2 regions of the Hymenobacter sediminicola genome follow, and region 1 is predicted to be linked to the other one. Evidence: riboswitches for the same ligand, from Rfam matches in the RefSeq annotation. Region 1 holds a riboswitch; the other holds the start of a gene.
The links. Region 1 has a riboswitch for cobalamin ahead of H4317_RS03285 (TonB-dependent receptor plug domain-containing protein). Riboswitches for the same ligand answer to the same signal wherever they lie in the genome.
Positions count from the first base shown of each region.

Region 1 (5,945 bases):
AAAAAAGCACCGAATAATCGCCCAAAGAATCCGTCGGCCGCGCCGAACAAGTACCCAACCAGCGCCAGCGCCATTGCAAGGCTCACGGCGGCTATAATCCCGGCCCGGCGCAGCAGGTGCGGGTAGTTGAAAGTAGGAGTGGGACGGGGTTTCATAGGCAACGCAAGGAAGGCAAATATACCAGTTCTGGTTTTTGGCTGCCAACTTGGCTGACAGCACCGCAACAACACGCGGCTGTTTCTGCCGTACCAACATTCGATTATCTTGCGTGCCAACCGCTACACTCTCCACTTCTTTCCGCTTATGAAACGTCCTCTGCTGCTCAGCCTGCTGGCTGCCACCACGCTGTTTTCCGCCTGCAACACCGGTACTTCTACTGGTGATACGAATGTGGAAACCGGTGCCTACAAGACCAAAAACCCCGACCCAGGCCAATCCACTTCCTCCGATTCGGCTACGGCCGGCCTGCAGCGCGACACCACCAACACCCCCACCGGCCGCCAGGTATATGAGAAGGCCGCCGATGCCAAAGACCGTAACCGCGACGGAATTGCTGATTAGCTTCTGCATTTCCCGCAAACAAAACAGCCGGCCCCTCAGGGGCCGGCTGTTTTGTTTGCGGGAAGCAAAAACCGTAGGCTAGTAAAACACGAAGCCGTTCGGGAGCAGGCTCACATTGAATGAGTCGATGGCAGTGCCTGTAGGCTGGTAGCGGATGAATTTGCCGGTGCCGCTGTAAGGCGCAATAGAACCGTAGATTGTGTTATCGGCTGGGTCGATGTTGAAGCCATAGAAGCTGCGCCGGATCAGGGGCGTGGTAGGCAGTGCAGCCGCGCCGGTGCTCATTTGGTACACAGCTCCTCTGTAGCGGTAGTAAAGCTGGGTTTTGGTGCTGTTCAAGCGTAGCTCCGAGGCGCCGCCACTAGTGAAGGGTAGTACCAGAGAAGCTGCCGGAGTAGTCGTATTGAGCTTTATCAGGTTGGCCGGAGTAGAGGAAAGCACCGGATAAGGCGCCGTAGTGCCGTAGCGCGTGATACCGCCGCATAGCACCCAAATGGCCCCCGTCTGGTCCTGTACCAAGCTAGTAGGACCGTCCTGCACTGGCAGCGTGGCTTCTACCACATCGGTAGCCGGATTGATTACGCTGACCGTGTTTTCGTCGGAGTTGGCCACGTACACTTTGCCGTTGGCTAGCAACATACCTTCAGGCTGGCGGCCTACTGCAATAGTTTTGGTGATGGTGTTGGTGCGCGTATCGAGTACGGCCACGCGGCCAGTGCCGCCTAAGGCTACCCACTCACTGATGTATACTTTGCCCGCGGCAGCGGCTATGGCATAACGCGGCTGTTCTAGTCCGGTTACGGTGGCAACCGCCGCAAACGTGCGCAGATTAATGACTTCTACCTTTTTGCTGTTGTTGACCACCACGTACCCCTGCTCGTCCACCACCAGCATCGACTGTACCACGTCGCCCAAGTCGCGCTGGTTCACGGTGCGGAAGGTGCTGTTGTCGATGACCGAGCGGGACGTTTTACTGAACAGGCTGACCTCGCCGTTGGGCGTGCCATACTGGCCTTCGTTCAGTACAAATACGTTGCTACCGTCTTTGCTGAGGTTATAGATAGGGGAGGTTTCGTCGTCGGAGTCGCAGCTGGCGAGGGCAAGGGCGCCAAAGCCGGCGAGGAACAGGCGGCTGAACAACGGAAAAGTGCGATACACTGGCAGCATAGAAAAGAAAGTTGGAATGAGAAAACTGGGTTAGCGCCACATCAGGCGTAGGCTCAGGCTGCCCCAGCGTGGAGGCATGGCCCGCGCTTCATACACTTGATAGTTGCGGTTCGTAAGGTTGAAGCCTTGAGCTGCTATCAGCAGGCCCAAAGAGGAACTGAGCTTTAGGGTGTAACCCATGGTGGCGTTCAGCAGCAGATAAGCCGGCAGTTGCTGGCCATTGCCCGAGTAAATGGAGCGTGAACCGGTGTAGCGCAACGTGGAAGAAAGCTGCCAGTTGCGCCAGTTCTGGTCGGTAGTGAGAGCCGCGCTGTGCAGCGGCACATAGGCCAGTTGCTTGCCAGGAGCCAGCTGGTCGGCCGCGTCGCCCTTGGTTTTCTCCGACTGCGTCAGGGCATAGCTCGCCCGGGTACTGAGGCGGTAGCGCCCCAACTGCCACTTGACCTGCGAACTGGCTTCTATGCCCTGCGCGCGTACCTGGCGTAGGTTACGAGGGGTGGTGTAGCCGGTGCGCGGGTCCGAGGTCCATTCTACCCAGTTGTCTACTAGCTGGCGGTAAGTCGTCAGCTCCGAGGTCAGGGCTAGCTGCGGGGTTGTTGCGTAGCTGTGCTGGAGGCCCAGTTCGTAACCGTAGCCACTTTCCGGAAGAAGGTTTGGGTCGCCGCCCTGGGGCCAGAACCGCTCATTTAGGGTAGGGGCACGGTAGCTGCGCGAGGTGCTGGCTTTGAGAGTAAGCTGCTGCCGGGTGGTCTGCCACACCTGCCATTCGGTGCCTAGTGTAGGCGTAAGTGGGACTGTGCGGCCCGGTAATACGGCTTGGCGCAGGTTGGCCGAGATACGTAAACCAGGGCGCGGGTCGTAGCGAAATAAGGCATAGCCAGCAAAGCGGTTTTCGGTTACTTCGCGGCGGTACAATTGCGGCTCCACAGCAAAATGCTGCGCTTCTACCCCGGCCCGCAGGCTGGCTCGGGTGCCAAAATTCACGGTGTGGTCGGCCTGAGCCTGGGTGGTGTGCACCGTAGAGTTGCTGCTCGTAGCGTCGTTACGGAAGTTGAGCACGTCTTCAAACCACGCTACTTTCACACCTGTCTCATGGCGGCTAGCCACGTGCCGGTAGCCGGCGAGTAGCCGCCGACTCTGGTCCCATTGCTGGGCGTGTGTATTGGCCGAGCCGATAGATGGCTGAATCTGGCGGTCGGCATCCGTGAGCCACGCCGAGGCCTGCACTTCGCCACGTTGGCCTACCCGCAGCACAATATCCTGCGCGAGGCTCCATTGGCGCAAAGCTGCGTTTTCCTGGCGGCGGCGCACTAGGCCGGTTATTTCGCGGGTAGAGTAGGGGAAATCATTGTCAGCAGTGCGGTACGAGGCCGCGGTGCGCACGGCAATGCGCTGGTTGCTGAAGCTGCCTTCCACACTACCCGCTTGCAAGCCGTAGCTGCCAGCATCGGCCTGGACCGTGCCTCGCAACCCTGCGCCCCATACGACCCCCGATGACAACAGCACCGTGCCACCCACTGCGCCCGTGCCATACGTAGCACCGGCCGGGCCGTGCTGCACTTCGGCGCGAGTATTTGCGCTCAGGGGTAATAGTGAAAAGTCCGTTTGCCCAAGTGTAGGCAGCATCACATTGAAGCCGTTCCAGAGCACCGCTGTATGTTGCGCCGCCGTGCCCCGAATAGAAATAGAAGCCAGCTGTCCTGGCCCGTATTCTTTCAGATACAGCGGCGTTCGGGAAGCCAATGCTTCTGCCAGCGTGCTGCCGGTCGGCAATACGGCGCCGGAATCCAGTACCGCTGTGACGCGGCTGCCCACTGCAAACCGGCTGGGGCGCACGCCCTGTACCCGCACTGCTGGCAGGCGCTGGACAGAATCGGTAAGAGGGGAGGAAGTTGGCTGCGCGAAGGCTACACCGGCAAACAGCAGAAGGCCTGCCAGCAGCAGCGCGCTTCGGTAAGGCTGGCACAACCAAGCCAGGCAGTGATGCCAGATACAGGACGCAAACACTCGAACCAAAATTTCCGAACCAGGAAAATTCAGTTCAAAACTTCAGGCAAGGAATTCCAAAGCCGGAACGCCACCCCAAAGCCGAGGCCGAAAACAGAAAATCAGGCTGCTACTAGAGCGGCCACTGCATTCATTCTCCGCCCTTCCACCGAAGGCGCTGAACATAGGAATTGCAAAGGCAGGTCTCCTGGCTTGCTTCGGGTACGCCGCCTTCCCATTTCTCGGGCCCGCACCAAGTGCAAGCTTTCTTCGAAACAGTGGCAGCTGAGGCGTACCAACTCATGAAGCGTACAGTTGCGGGGACAGCTCCGGAATTGAACCGGATTCCCTTTTCAGCCTCGCCCCGCAATTGGGGTCCGGCCACCTCTACAGCCGCGAAGGTAAGGCAATAAATTGGGAGAAATCAAAAAGCTGATGCGCGTAATGGCCAGTACTGACTTCCTACCGTACTGCCGTTGTTGTATTCTGCCTTCTTTATTCCCGTTTTTGCTTTGACCAAAATCCTGCCTCTCGAGTTTTACCAGCGCCCCGACCCTGTACAGATAGCACAGGACCTAGTAGGCAAGCACCTGTACACAAGAATTGATGGCGTGCTGACTGGTGGCCGTATTGTGGAGACGGAAGCATATGCTCACGTTAACGATTTGGCCTGCCACTCGCACTTGGGGCGCTATACTGCCCGCACCAAGGTGATGTATGAGCCCGGCGGCATAGCCTACGTGTACCTCATTTATGGCCGCTATGCCCTGTTCAATATCATCACCAACGAAGCTGGCAAAGCCGATGCCGTCCTAATTCGGGGGCTGGAACCACTAGAGGGAATCCCGGAAATGCTGTTGCGGCGCGGGTTGCCGGGCGTGCAGCGTAACCTCACGGCCGGTCCCGGCCTGCTGACCCAAGCGCTGGGCATTAGCACCAAGCACTACGGCACCGACCTTACCGGCGGCACTATCTGGCTGGAAGACGATCAGGAAGTAGTGCCCTCTGATCAAATTGTGGCCAGTCCGCGGGTTGGCATCGACTATGCCGGTAGTGATGCGGCGCTGCCTTGGCGGTTTCGGCTGGCAGGTAGTAAGTGGGTGAGCCCGGCGAAATAGAGGTTGTAGATCAGGAAGTCGGCTACTCAGATAAGGTACAGCGCCTCCTGCCGGCTCGCTGCTTTACAGCTTCTCGCACACCAGCACCATCAGCTTGCCCTCCAGATTGGTGGTGGCAAAAAGATAGATTTCACCTCCCTCACGAATGCCTGTGCGGTGCCGAAACTCCGCTACAGTATCCGGGAAGTTGCGGGTCGTCACGTGGGCACGGCCATCAGTACCTAAGTGCGCTTTGAGTGCCACACCATCATACTTTTCCACGGCTCGAATGCGGAATATGCGCCCCGGGAAGTCTGTGCGCAGTACGTCGGACGTGTAGAGGTGGCTGTGCTGGTGCAGCTTCAGCAGCTCAAACGCCGTTCCGACACTGCGAAAACCGCCCGCCTTCAGCACCGCCACATTGGGCTCGTAGAGGTACTGCTGCGGCTCGGCGTAGCGCGGTATAGCGCGGGCTTCACGGGCCCGGTTCATTCGGAATTCCTGCTGCGTACCGTCGCGGCGCAGGTTCACAGTGTAGCGCTCCGGGTCTACGGCTGGCTCAGGGCCCAGCTCATACAGTACTTCCTTGCACTCATTGTCCACGGCTACCACCCAAAGCCGCCGCACCTGCCGCAACTCCAAGATGGCCTGCTCTATATCGAGCATGGGGGAGGTTTTGAGCAATACCCGACGGCCCTTGTGCAGCAGCAGCGGCATCAGGCGCAGTACATCCGGCTCACAGTCCTGTAGCCGAAAAATCTTGCGTGCTGCCGTGTCGCGTCGGGCTGGGTCGAGGTAAATCCAGTCGAAGGTATCGGGCGTACTGCGCAAGAAGTTCACCGCGTCTACGGCATGGTACTGCACATTCCGGACACCCAAGTGGGTCAGGTTAAAGCGAACCACTTCCGCTAAAGCGGCATTGCGCTCCACGTAATGCACTTCTGCCACCTGCTCGGCGAAACACGACACATCTACCCCAAAGCCACCGGTAAGATCTACCAGCCGCTGCCCGCTCACCAACGACGCTTTGAAGGCAGCCGTGCGGGCCGAGGAAGCTTGCTCTACGGAGAGGGCCGGCGGAAAAATCAGGTCAGGATTGTCGGCCCAGGCCGGAACCTTGGGGCGGGCTTTTTG
Region 1 covers NZ_CP060202.1:777,993-783,937, forward strand. The annotation lists gene H4317_RS03270 (DUF502 domain-containing protein) at 1-155, opposite strand, end outside; gene H4317_RS03275 (hypothetical protein) at 304-561, shown strand; gene H4317_RS03280 (YncE family protein) at 640-1,728, opposite strand; gene H4317_RS03285 (TonB-dependent receptor plug domain-containing protein) at 1,759-3,696, opposite strand; cobalamin riboswitch at 3,896-4,118, opposite strand; gene H4317_RS03290 (DNA-3-methyladenine glycosylase) at 4,227-4,832, shown strand; gene H4317_RS03295 (THUMP-like domain-containing protein) at 4,896-5,945, opposite strand, start outside.

Region 2 (5,945 bases), 1.4 Mb from region 1:
CGGCCACGCGGCAGAACCATCTGGCAATCATCCAATATACAGATTCCGCTACACTAGCGCCAGATCCTTATACGCAACCTCTAACCGGACAGTAACTCTACACCGCCCTTCCAGCTATTGTGCGCTGACCCTACTGCTCCTCGTTGTTCATCCGGGACGTGTCGCGCGTGTCGGCCATGCGCAGATACACTACCAGCGAAATGGCCGCGCAGGCCGTCACGTACCAATAAAACCAGCTTTCCACGCCTTTGCTCTTGGCCAGCAGGGCCACATACTCGGCCGAGCCGCCGAAAATAGCTACCGTAAGCGCATACGGCAACCCTACGCCTAACGCTCGTATTTCCGTCGGAAACAGCTCGGCTTTCACCACGGCATTGATGGACGTGTATCCGCTCACAATCACCAGAGCTACTACCAGCAGTCCAAATGCCACGCCCGGGCTACCGGCCTGCCCCAGCCACGTCATCAGGGGCACGGTGCCCATCGTGGCCCCGATGCCGAAAAACAGCAGCACCGGCCGCCGCCCTACCCTATCCGACAGTGCCCCCAGCAGCGGCTGTAGCAGCATGGCCACGCCCAACGCCCCAAACGAGACGAGCGTTGCCTGGTCTTTGCTGAAGCCAGCAGTGTTCACCAGAAACTTCTGCGTGTAGGTCGTGAAGGTGTAGAACACCACGGTACCGCCCAGCGTGAGGCCTACCACCGTGAGTACCTCCCGCGGGTAGCGCAGCAGCACGGTGAGCTTGCTGGGCTGAGCCGACTGCGGCATAGTGGCTTCAGCAGCAGTCTGGCGCGTGAAGGCATCGGTTTCTTCCATGGTCCGGCGCAGGTACAGGGCCACCAGGGCTGCGCCCGCCCCGATTGCGAAAGGTACGCGCCAGCCCCACGCCTGCAATTCAGCTGGGGTCAGGAGCTGCTGCAGCCCAATCTGCACAAGTAGCGCCAGCAGCTGACCGGCAATCAGGGTTACGTACTGAAAGCTGGAGAAAAAGCCTCGGTTGCGCTGGTCGGCCATTTCGCTCAGGTAGGTGGCTGAGGTGCCGTATTCGCCGCCCACGCTCAAGCCCTGTAGCAGCCGTGCCAGCACCAGCAGCACTGGCGCCGCCACCCCAATCTGGCGGTAGGTGGGCGTAACGGCAATCAGCAGGGAGCCGCCGCACATGAGCAGCACCGAGGCCAGCAGTGCTGCTTTACGGCCGGCTCGGTCGGCATAGAGGCCCATAAGCCAGCCACCGAGCGGCCGCATCAGAAACCCCACCGCAAAAATGGCCGCCGAATTGAGCAACTGTGCGGTCTGATTGCCTTCAGGAAAGAACGACGGCGCGAAATACAGCGCGAAAGCCGAGTACACGTACCAGTCGTACCACTCGACCAGGTTGCCGACGGAGCCGCTGAAAATGGAACGGATACGGGATGCCATGCTGCGGCCGGCGGGCGCGGAAGTAGTCGTCTGCATGGCGGCAAAGTAACACCTGGCCGCTTCAGAACCGGCCATGAGCCCGGCGCATTTGGTTTAGTGGGTTACCTTCGCGGCCGTATTCTTTGTTTGATTTCCAGTCAGACGGCGGAAGGTTGCTGGGTACTACCGGCATGAAAAGGGAACCGGGTGCGAATCCCGGACAGACGCGCTACTGTAAGTCCCGCGCAGTTTTCACCAAATACAATTCCATTGGCAGGCCCTAGCCCGCTGAGAAGGACGGTGAAAATGGGACAAGTCAGGAGACCTGCTTTCCGCTGCATTGATGAGGCTGCCTTCGCGAAAAAGGGTCTTGTCGGGTACTGACGCGCCCTTGGGGCCGGGTTTGCACGAGCAGGTCGGGGCCGGCGCGTGTGCGGTAGCCGGTGGGCATTTTTCAGGGGAGGCAGGTTCCGGATTTCGGGCAAGGGAGTTTCTTTTCCTCTTTTCCCTCTATTCTATGCCTTCTCTCGAAGCCAAAATTGCCGCTGCCGAAACGCGCATCTTCAAAGCCGTTTTCCCCAATACCACCAACCACTACGACACGCTGTTCGGGGGCACCACCCTGCACATGATGGACGAGGTGGCTTTCATCACGGCTACCCGCTTCAGCCGCCTCAAGATGGTCACGGTGTCCTCCGACAAGGTAGATTTCACGCATCCCATTCCCGGCGGCACGCTCGTCGAGCTGATCGGCAACGTCGTCCGCGTGGGCAATACCAGCCTGCAGGTGCGCGTGGAGCTGTTTGTGGAGCAGATGTATTCCGAGGAGCGCATTAAAGCCGTATCGGGCCTGTTCACCTTCGTCGCCATCGACCAAGACAAACGGCCCGTGCGCATCATGCCTGTATAATTTTTTGGCATCCTCAATGGCTAAAGCCAATACAACAGTGGTTTAGGCAGGCTGTATCGTTCCGCTCTGGTTTTCGTATACCCGAGCTGAACTTTACAGTACTGGTTTTCAGTTCAGGGGCCACCTGTCACCTGTCTTCTTCTCTGTAGTATATGGATCAGCAGCAGAATAACCTTATCAGCGCGCGTTTGGAACAATCATTTAAAGAGGCCGACCAGGCCCGGGAAGAACTGACGGAGTCAGTCTCAAATTCCATTGCTGCAAACTGCGACCTGCTGCACCACGGCCTCGTGAGTGCCAAAGGACTGGAGGCTACCACTGAAATGTACCGGCACATGCTGGCCGAGTTGCTGCGCCACAGCTCTGGCGAAGTACGCGCCCAGGTGCTTACCTCCTTCAATCAGTCGATGGAGAAGTTCTGGCCCCGCAAGACCAACCACGACGGGCAGGCCCGCCCCTTGGATTAACCAACCTAGTTCTCCTATACAAGCCCGCTGCAGCCTCTAATGGTTGTAGCGGGCTTGTTTTTGTAGTCGGCTACTTGAGGGAAATGGATACGTAGGTAGAACCAGTAGCAGGCTGATGCTAGGGCAGCACCACGACTTCTGTTCTCCAGAAGCCGACTATGCCCCGTCAAAGCTCAGCCGTAAGGAAAGGGGCGTACTTTTTTACAATAGATATCTTCCCCCAATATTGCTTGGCAGTTCCGCTATTGTTTACCTCCCGCTATGATTTCGCCACAGCCGCTGGCCGGCAGTTCCAATGATTCTGTTTTTGACCGTATTGCACTGAGCCTGTCCGGCGGCGGCTTTCGGGCTTCGGCCTACAGCCTGGGCACTCTGAAAGCCCTATACCAGCTGGGGCTGCTGGAGCAGGTGCACATGCTCTCCACCGCTTCCGGCGGCACTATCACAGGGGCCTATTATGCCATGCGCCGCAAGTCCGGCCATACCTTCCCCGACATCTACCACGACTTCTACAAGATACTGAACCAGGACGCTATACTGCCTCAGGCACTGGCCCGGTGGGAAGCCGGCATGCGGGCTGGTGGCCCCCAGTACAAGCTCATTCAGGCTTTTGCGGAGACCTACAGCCAGCAGCTATATGGTGAAGCGCGACTGGGCATGTTCTGGGAGCCCGACGCGTCGGCGCAGGCTCCTTTCCATTTGCAAAGCCTCATCTTCGGTGCCACGGAAATGTATTCGGGCCTGGCATTCCGCTTCCAGCATAGCGCCTATCTACCAGCCCCTAAAGGCAAAACCCGCGAAACCTATGCCATCGACAACGGCAACGTGAGCCTTCCCGCCGAACACGCCCGCAAGCTGCGCCTCGGAGATGTAGTGGCTGCTTCCTCATGTTTTCCCGGCGGGTTTGAGCCGCTGGTGCTGCCGGATGACTTCTTTCCCGGCAACCCACCCGCTCAGCTGCTGACCAAGGGCGGCCGGCGCACTTCCGACCGGGTGGCGCTACTTGATGGCGGAATTTATGACAACCAGGGAATCGACAGCCTGCTGGTAGCCAATGAGCGCAACCGCCGCCACTTAGAGCAGGTGCAGCTCAGCCACTCGGCCCGGCAGGCGGCACTGCTGCAGCCAACCACGCTGTTTCTGGTGGCCGATGTCGGGGGCGCTGATAAGAATATCTACCAACCACCGCCGCCACTACCCCACGCTGCCTGGGCCCCTAAGCTGTGGCATATACTGCTGCTGCTGGTAGTGCTGGTGGCTGGGTTGGGACTAGGTGCCTGGCAGCTACATGAGGCTGGCACTTCCCCGTTTTTCAGTGGCGTGCTGGCGGGCCTGGGAACGGTGGGCGCCCTCGGGCTGCTGGTAGCGGGCTGGGGAATTGGCAAGCTCCGCCGGATGCTGCACAGCCAGAGCCCGAACCTCCCGGACTGGGTATTGCCGCGGCTGGCCCGCTTATCCGTGCCGCAGCTCAGGCAGCTGCTGGCCCTGCGGCTCGGCAGCACCCTCAAGCTCCTGACCTCGGTATTTATGCGCCGGGTACGCAGCCAGAACTACGAGCAGCTGTATCGGCAGCCCGGCGGGAACAAGCCGGCTTATCAGATTGTGAGCAGCATCATCGGCGCCATTGCCAACGACTTCGAGCTTCAGACGGACAGGATAAGCAAGAAGCAAAAGAAGGAGGTTCCGAAAAAGCCTCGGGTCAGACAGCAGCTGGCCGCCGTATTTCCCACCATCGACAGCGCGCGAAAGATGGGTACTACCCTCTGGTGGCAGCAGGAAAAGTGGCGCCTACCGGCTATTGTAGCCAGCGCCGAAATCACGCTTTGCTACCAGCTGTTGCGGCGGTTTGAGAAACACCCGCCCCGTCCCGACTCCCGCGAGGCAGAAGTGCAGCGCCGGGCTCAGCTGCTCTGGGACGCCTACCAGCGCGGTGGCCCCAACTATCTAGTTCCGCTGGCGGCTATGCCGGCGCTGCAGGATGCCAGTGGCACGGTAGAGCAGATCCTTGCCACTTCGGACCGTTAACCAGACCGATGTGTGTCTGACTTCCACTGCCGGATACCTTCCCTGCTGCTGCCCGGTAAGTTTGCGGTCGGCACTTGGCGCCACCTGCGTCTTTCTGCGTAAATTTGGGCTTTTTCCGATTTCTGCTCCTGCCGGAGCGGCTCATGTTGTGGTCCAAAGGATAGCCACCTTTCACCTGTTTTATGTCTGATTTACTTCGCGAGATTGAAGTGCTGCTGCCCCCGGCCGTAGCCTACGACGAGTTTGCCCGCTACCAGGCTCTGCTGGAAGCAGCCGGCCTGCAGCCCGGCCAAGCCGACTTCGTGCACCTGCGCAAACGCTCCATTGATGCGCGCGGCCGCCAGCCGCTGGTTCGCCTGCGTGCCGACATTTACCAGACGCCCCCGCCCGCCGACCTGTTCGGCCCGTGGTTTCAGTATCCGGATGTCAGCCGGGCGCGCCGCTCGGTTATTATCGTCGGGGCCGGCTCAGCGGGGCTTTTTGCTGCGCTACGCTGCATTGAACTGGGCCTGAAGCCGATTGTGCTGGAGCGCGGCAAAGACGTGCGCACCCGCCGCCGCGACCTGGCCGCGCTTAATAAGGAGCACCTCGTCAACCCCGACTCCAACTACTGCTTCGGCGAAGGCGGCGCGGGCACCTATTCCGATGGCAAGCTCTACACCCGCGCCACCAAGCGCGGCGACGTCGGCCGCATTCTGCGCCTGTTGGTGCAGCACGGCGCCACCCCCGATATTCTGGTGGATGCGCACCCGCACATCGGCACCAACAAGCTGCCCTACGTGGTGGCCGCGCTGCGCGAAAGTATCCGTCAGGCCGGCGGCGAAGTGCGCTTCGAAACCCGCGTCGACGACCTGATTCTGGAAAACAACCACCTGCGCGGCGTCGTGACGGCCAGCGGCGAGGCCCTGGAAGCCGATGCCGTGATTCTGGCCACCGGCCACTCGGCCCGCGACATCTACGAGTTGCTGCACCGCCGCGGCGTGCTCATTGAGGCCAAGCCGTTTGCGCTGGGCGTGCGCGTCGAGCACCAGCAGGAGTTGATTGACCGCGCCCAGTACCGCCTCAGTGAGCGGGGTGATTTGCCGGCCGCCTCCTACTCGCTAGTACACCAGACGCAGGTGCAGGGCCGGCAGCGGGGCGTGTT
Region 2 covers NZ_CP060202.1:2,197,342-2,203,286, reverse strand. The annotation lists gene H4317_RS09300 (MFS transporter) at 131-1,456, opposite strand; cobalamin riboswitch at 1,553-1,746, shown strand; gene H4317_RS09295 (acyl-CoA thioesterase) at 1,917-2,309, shown strand; gene H4317_RS09290 (hypothetical protein) at 2,498-2,776, shown strand; gene H4317_RS09285 (patatin-like phospholipase family protein) at 3,038-4,801, shown strand; gene H4317_RS09280 (NAD(P)/FAD-dependent oxidoreductase) at 4,984-5,945, shown strand, end outside.
Region 2: it holds a riboswitch for cobalamin, as region 1 does, so the genes downstream of both, H4317_RS09295 (acyl-CoA thioesterase) here and H4317_RS03285 (TonB-dependent receptor plug domain-containing protein) in region 1, are expected to answer to the same signal.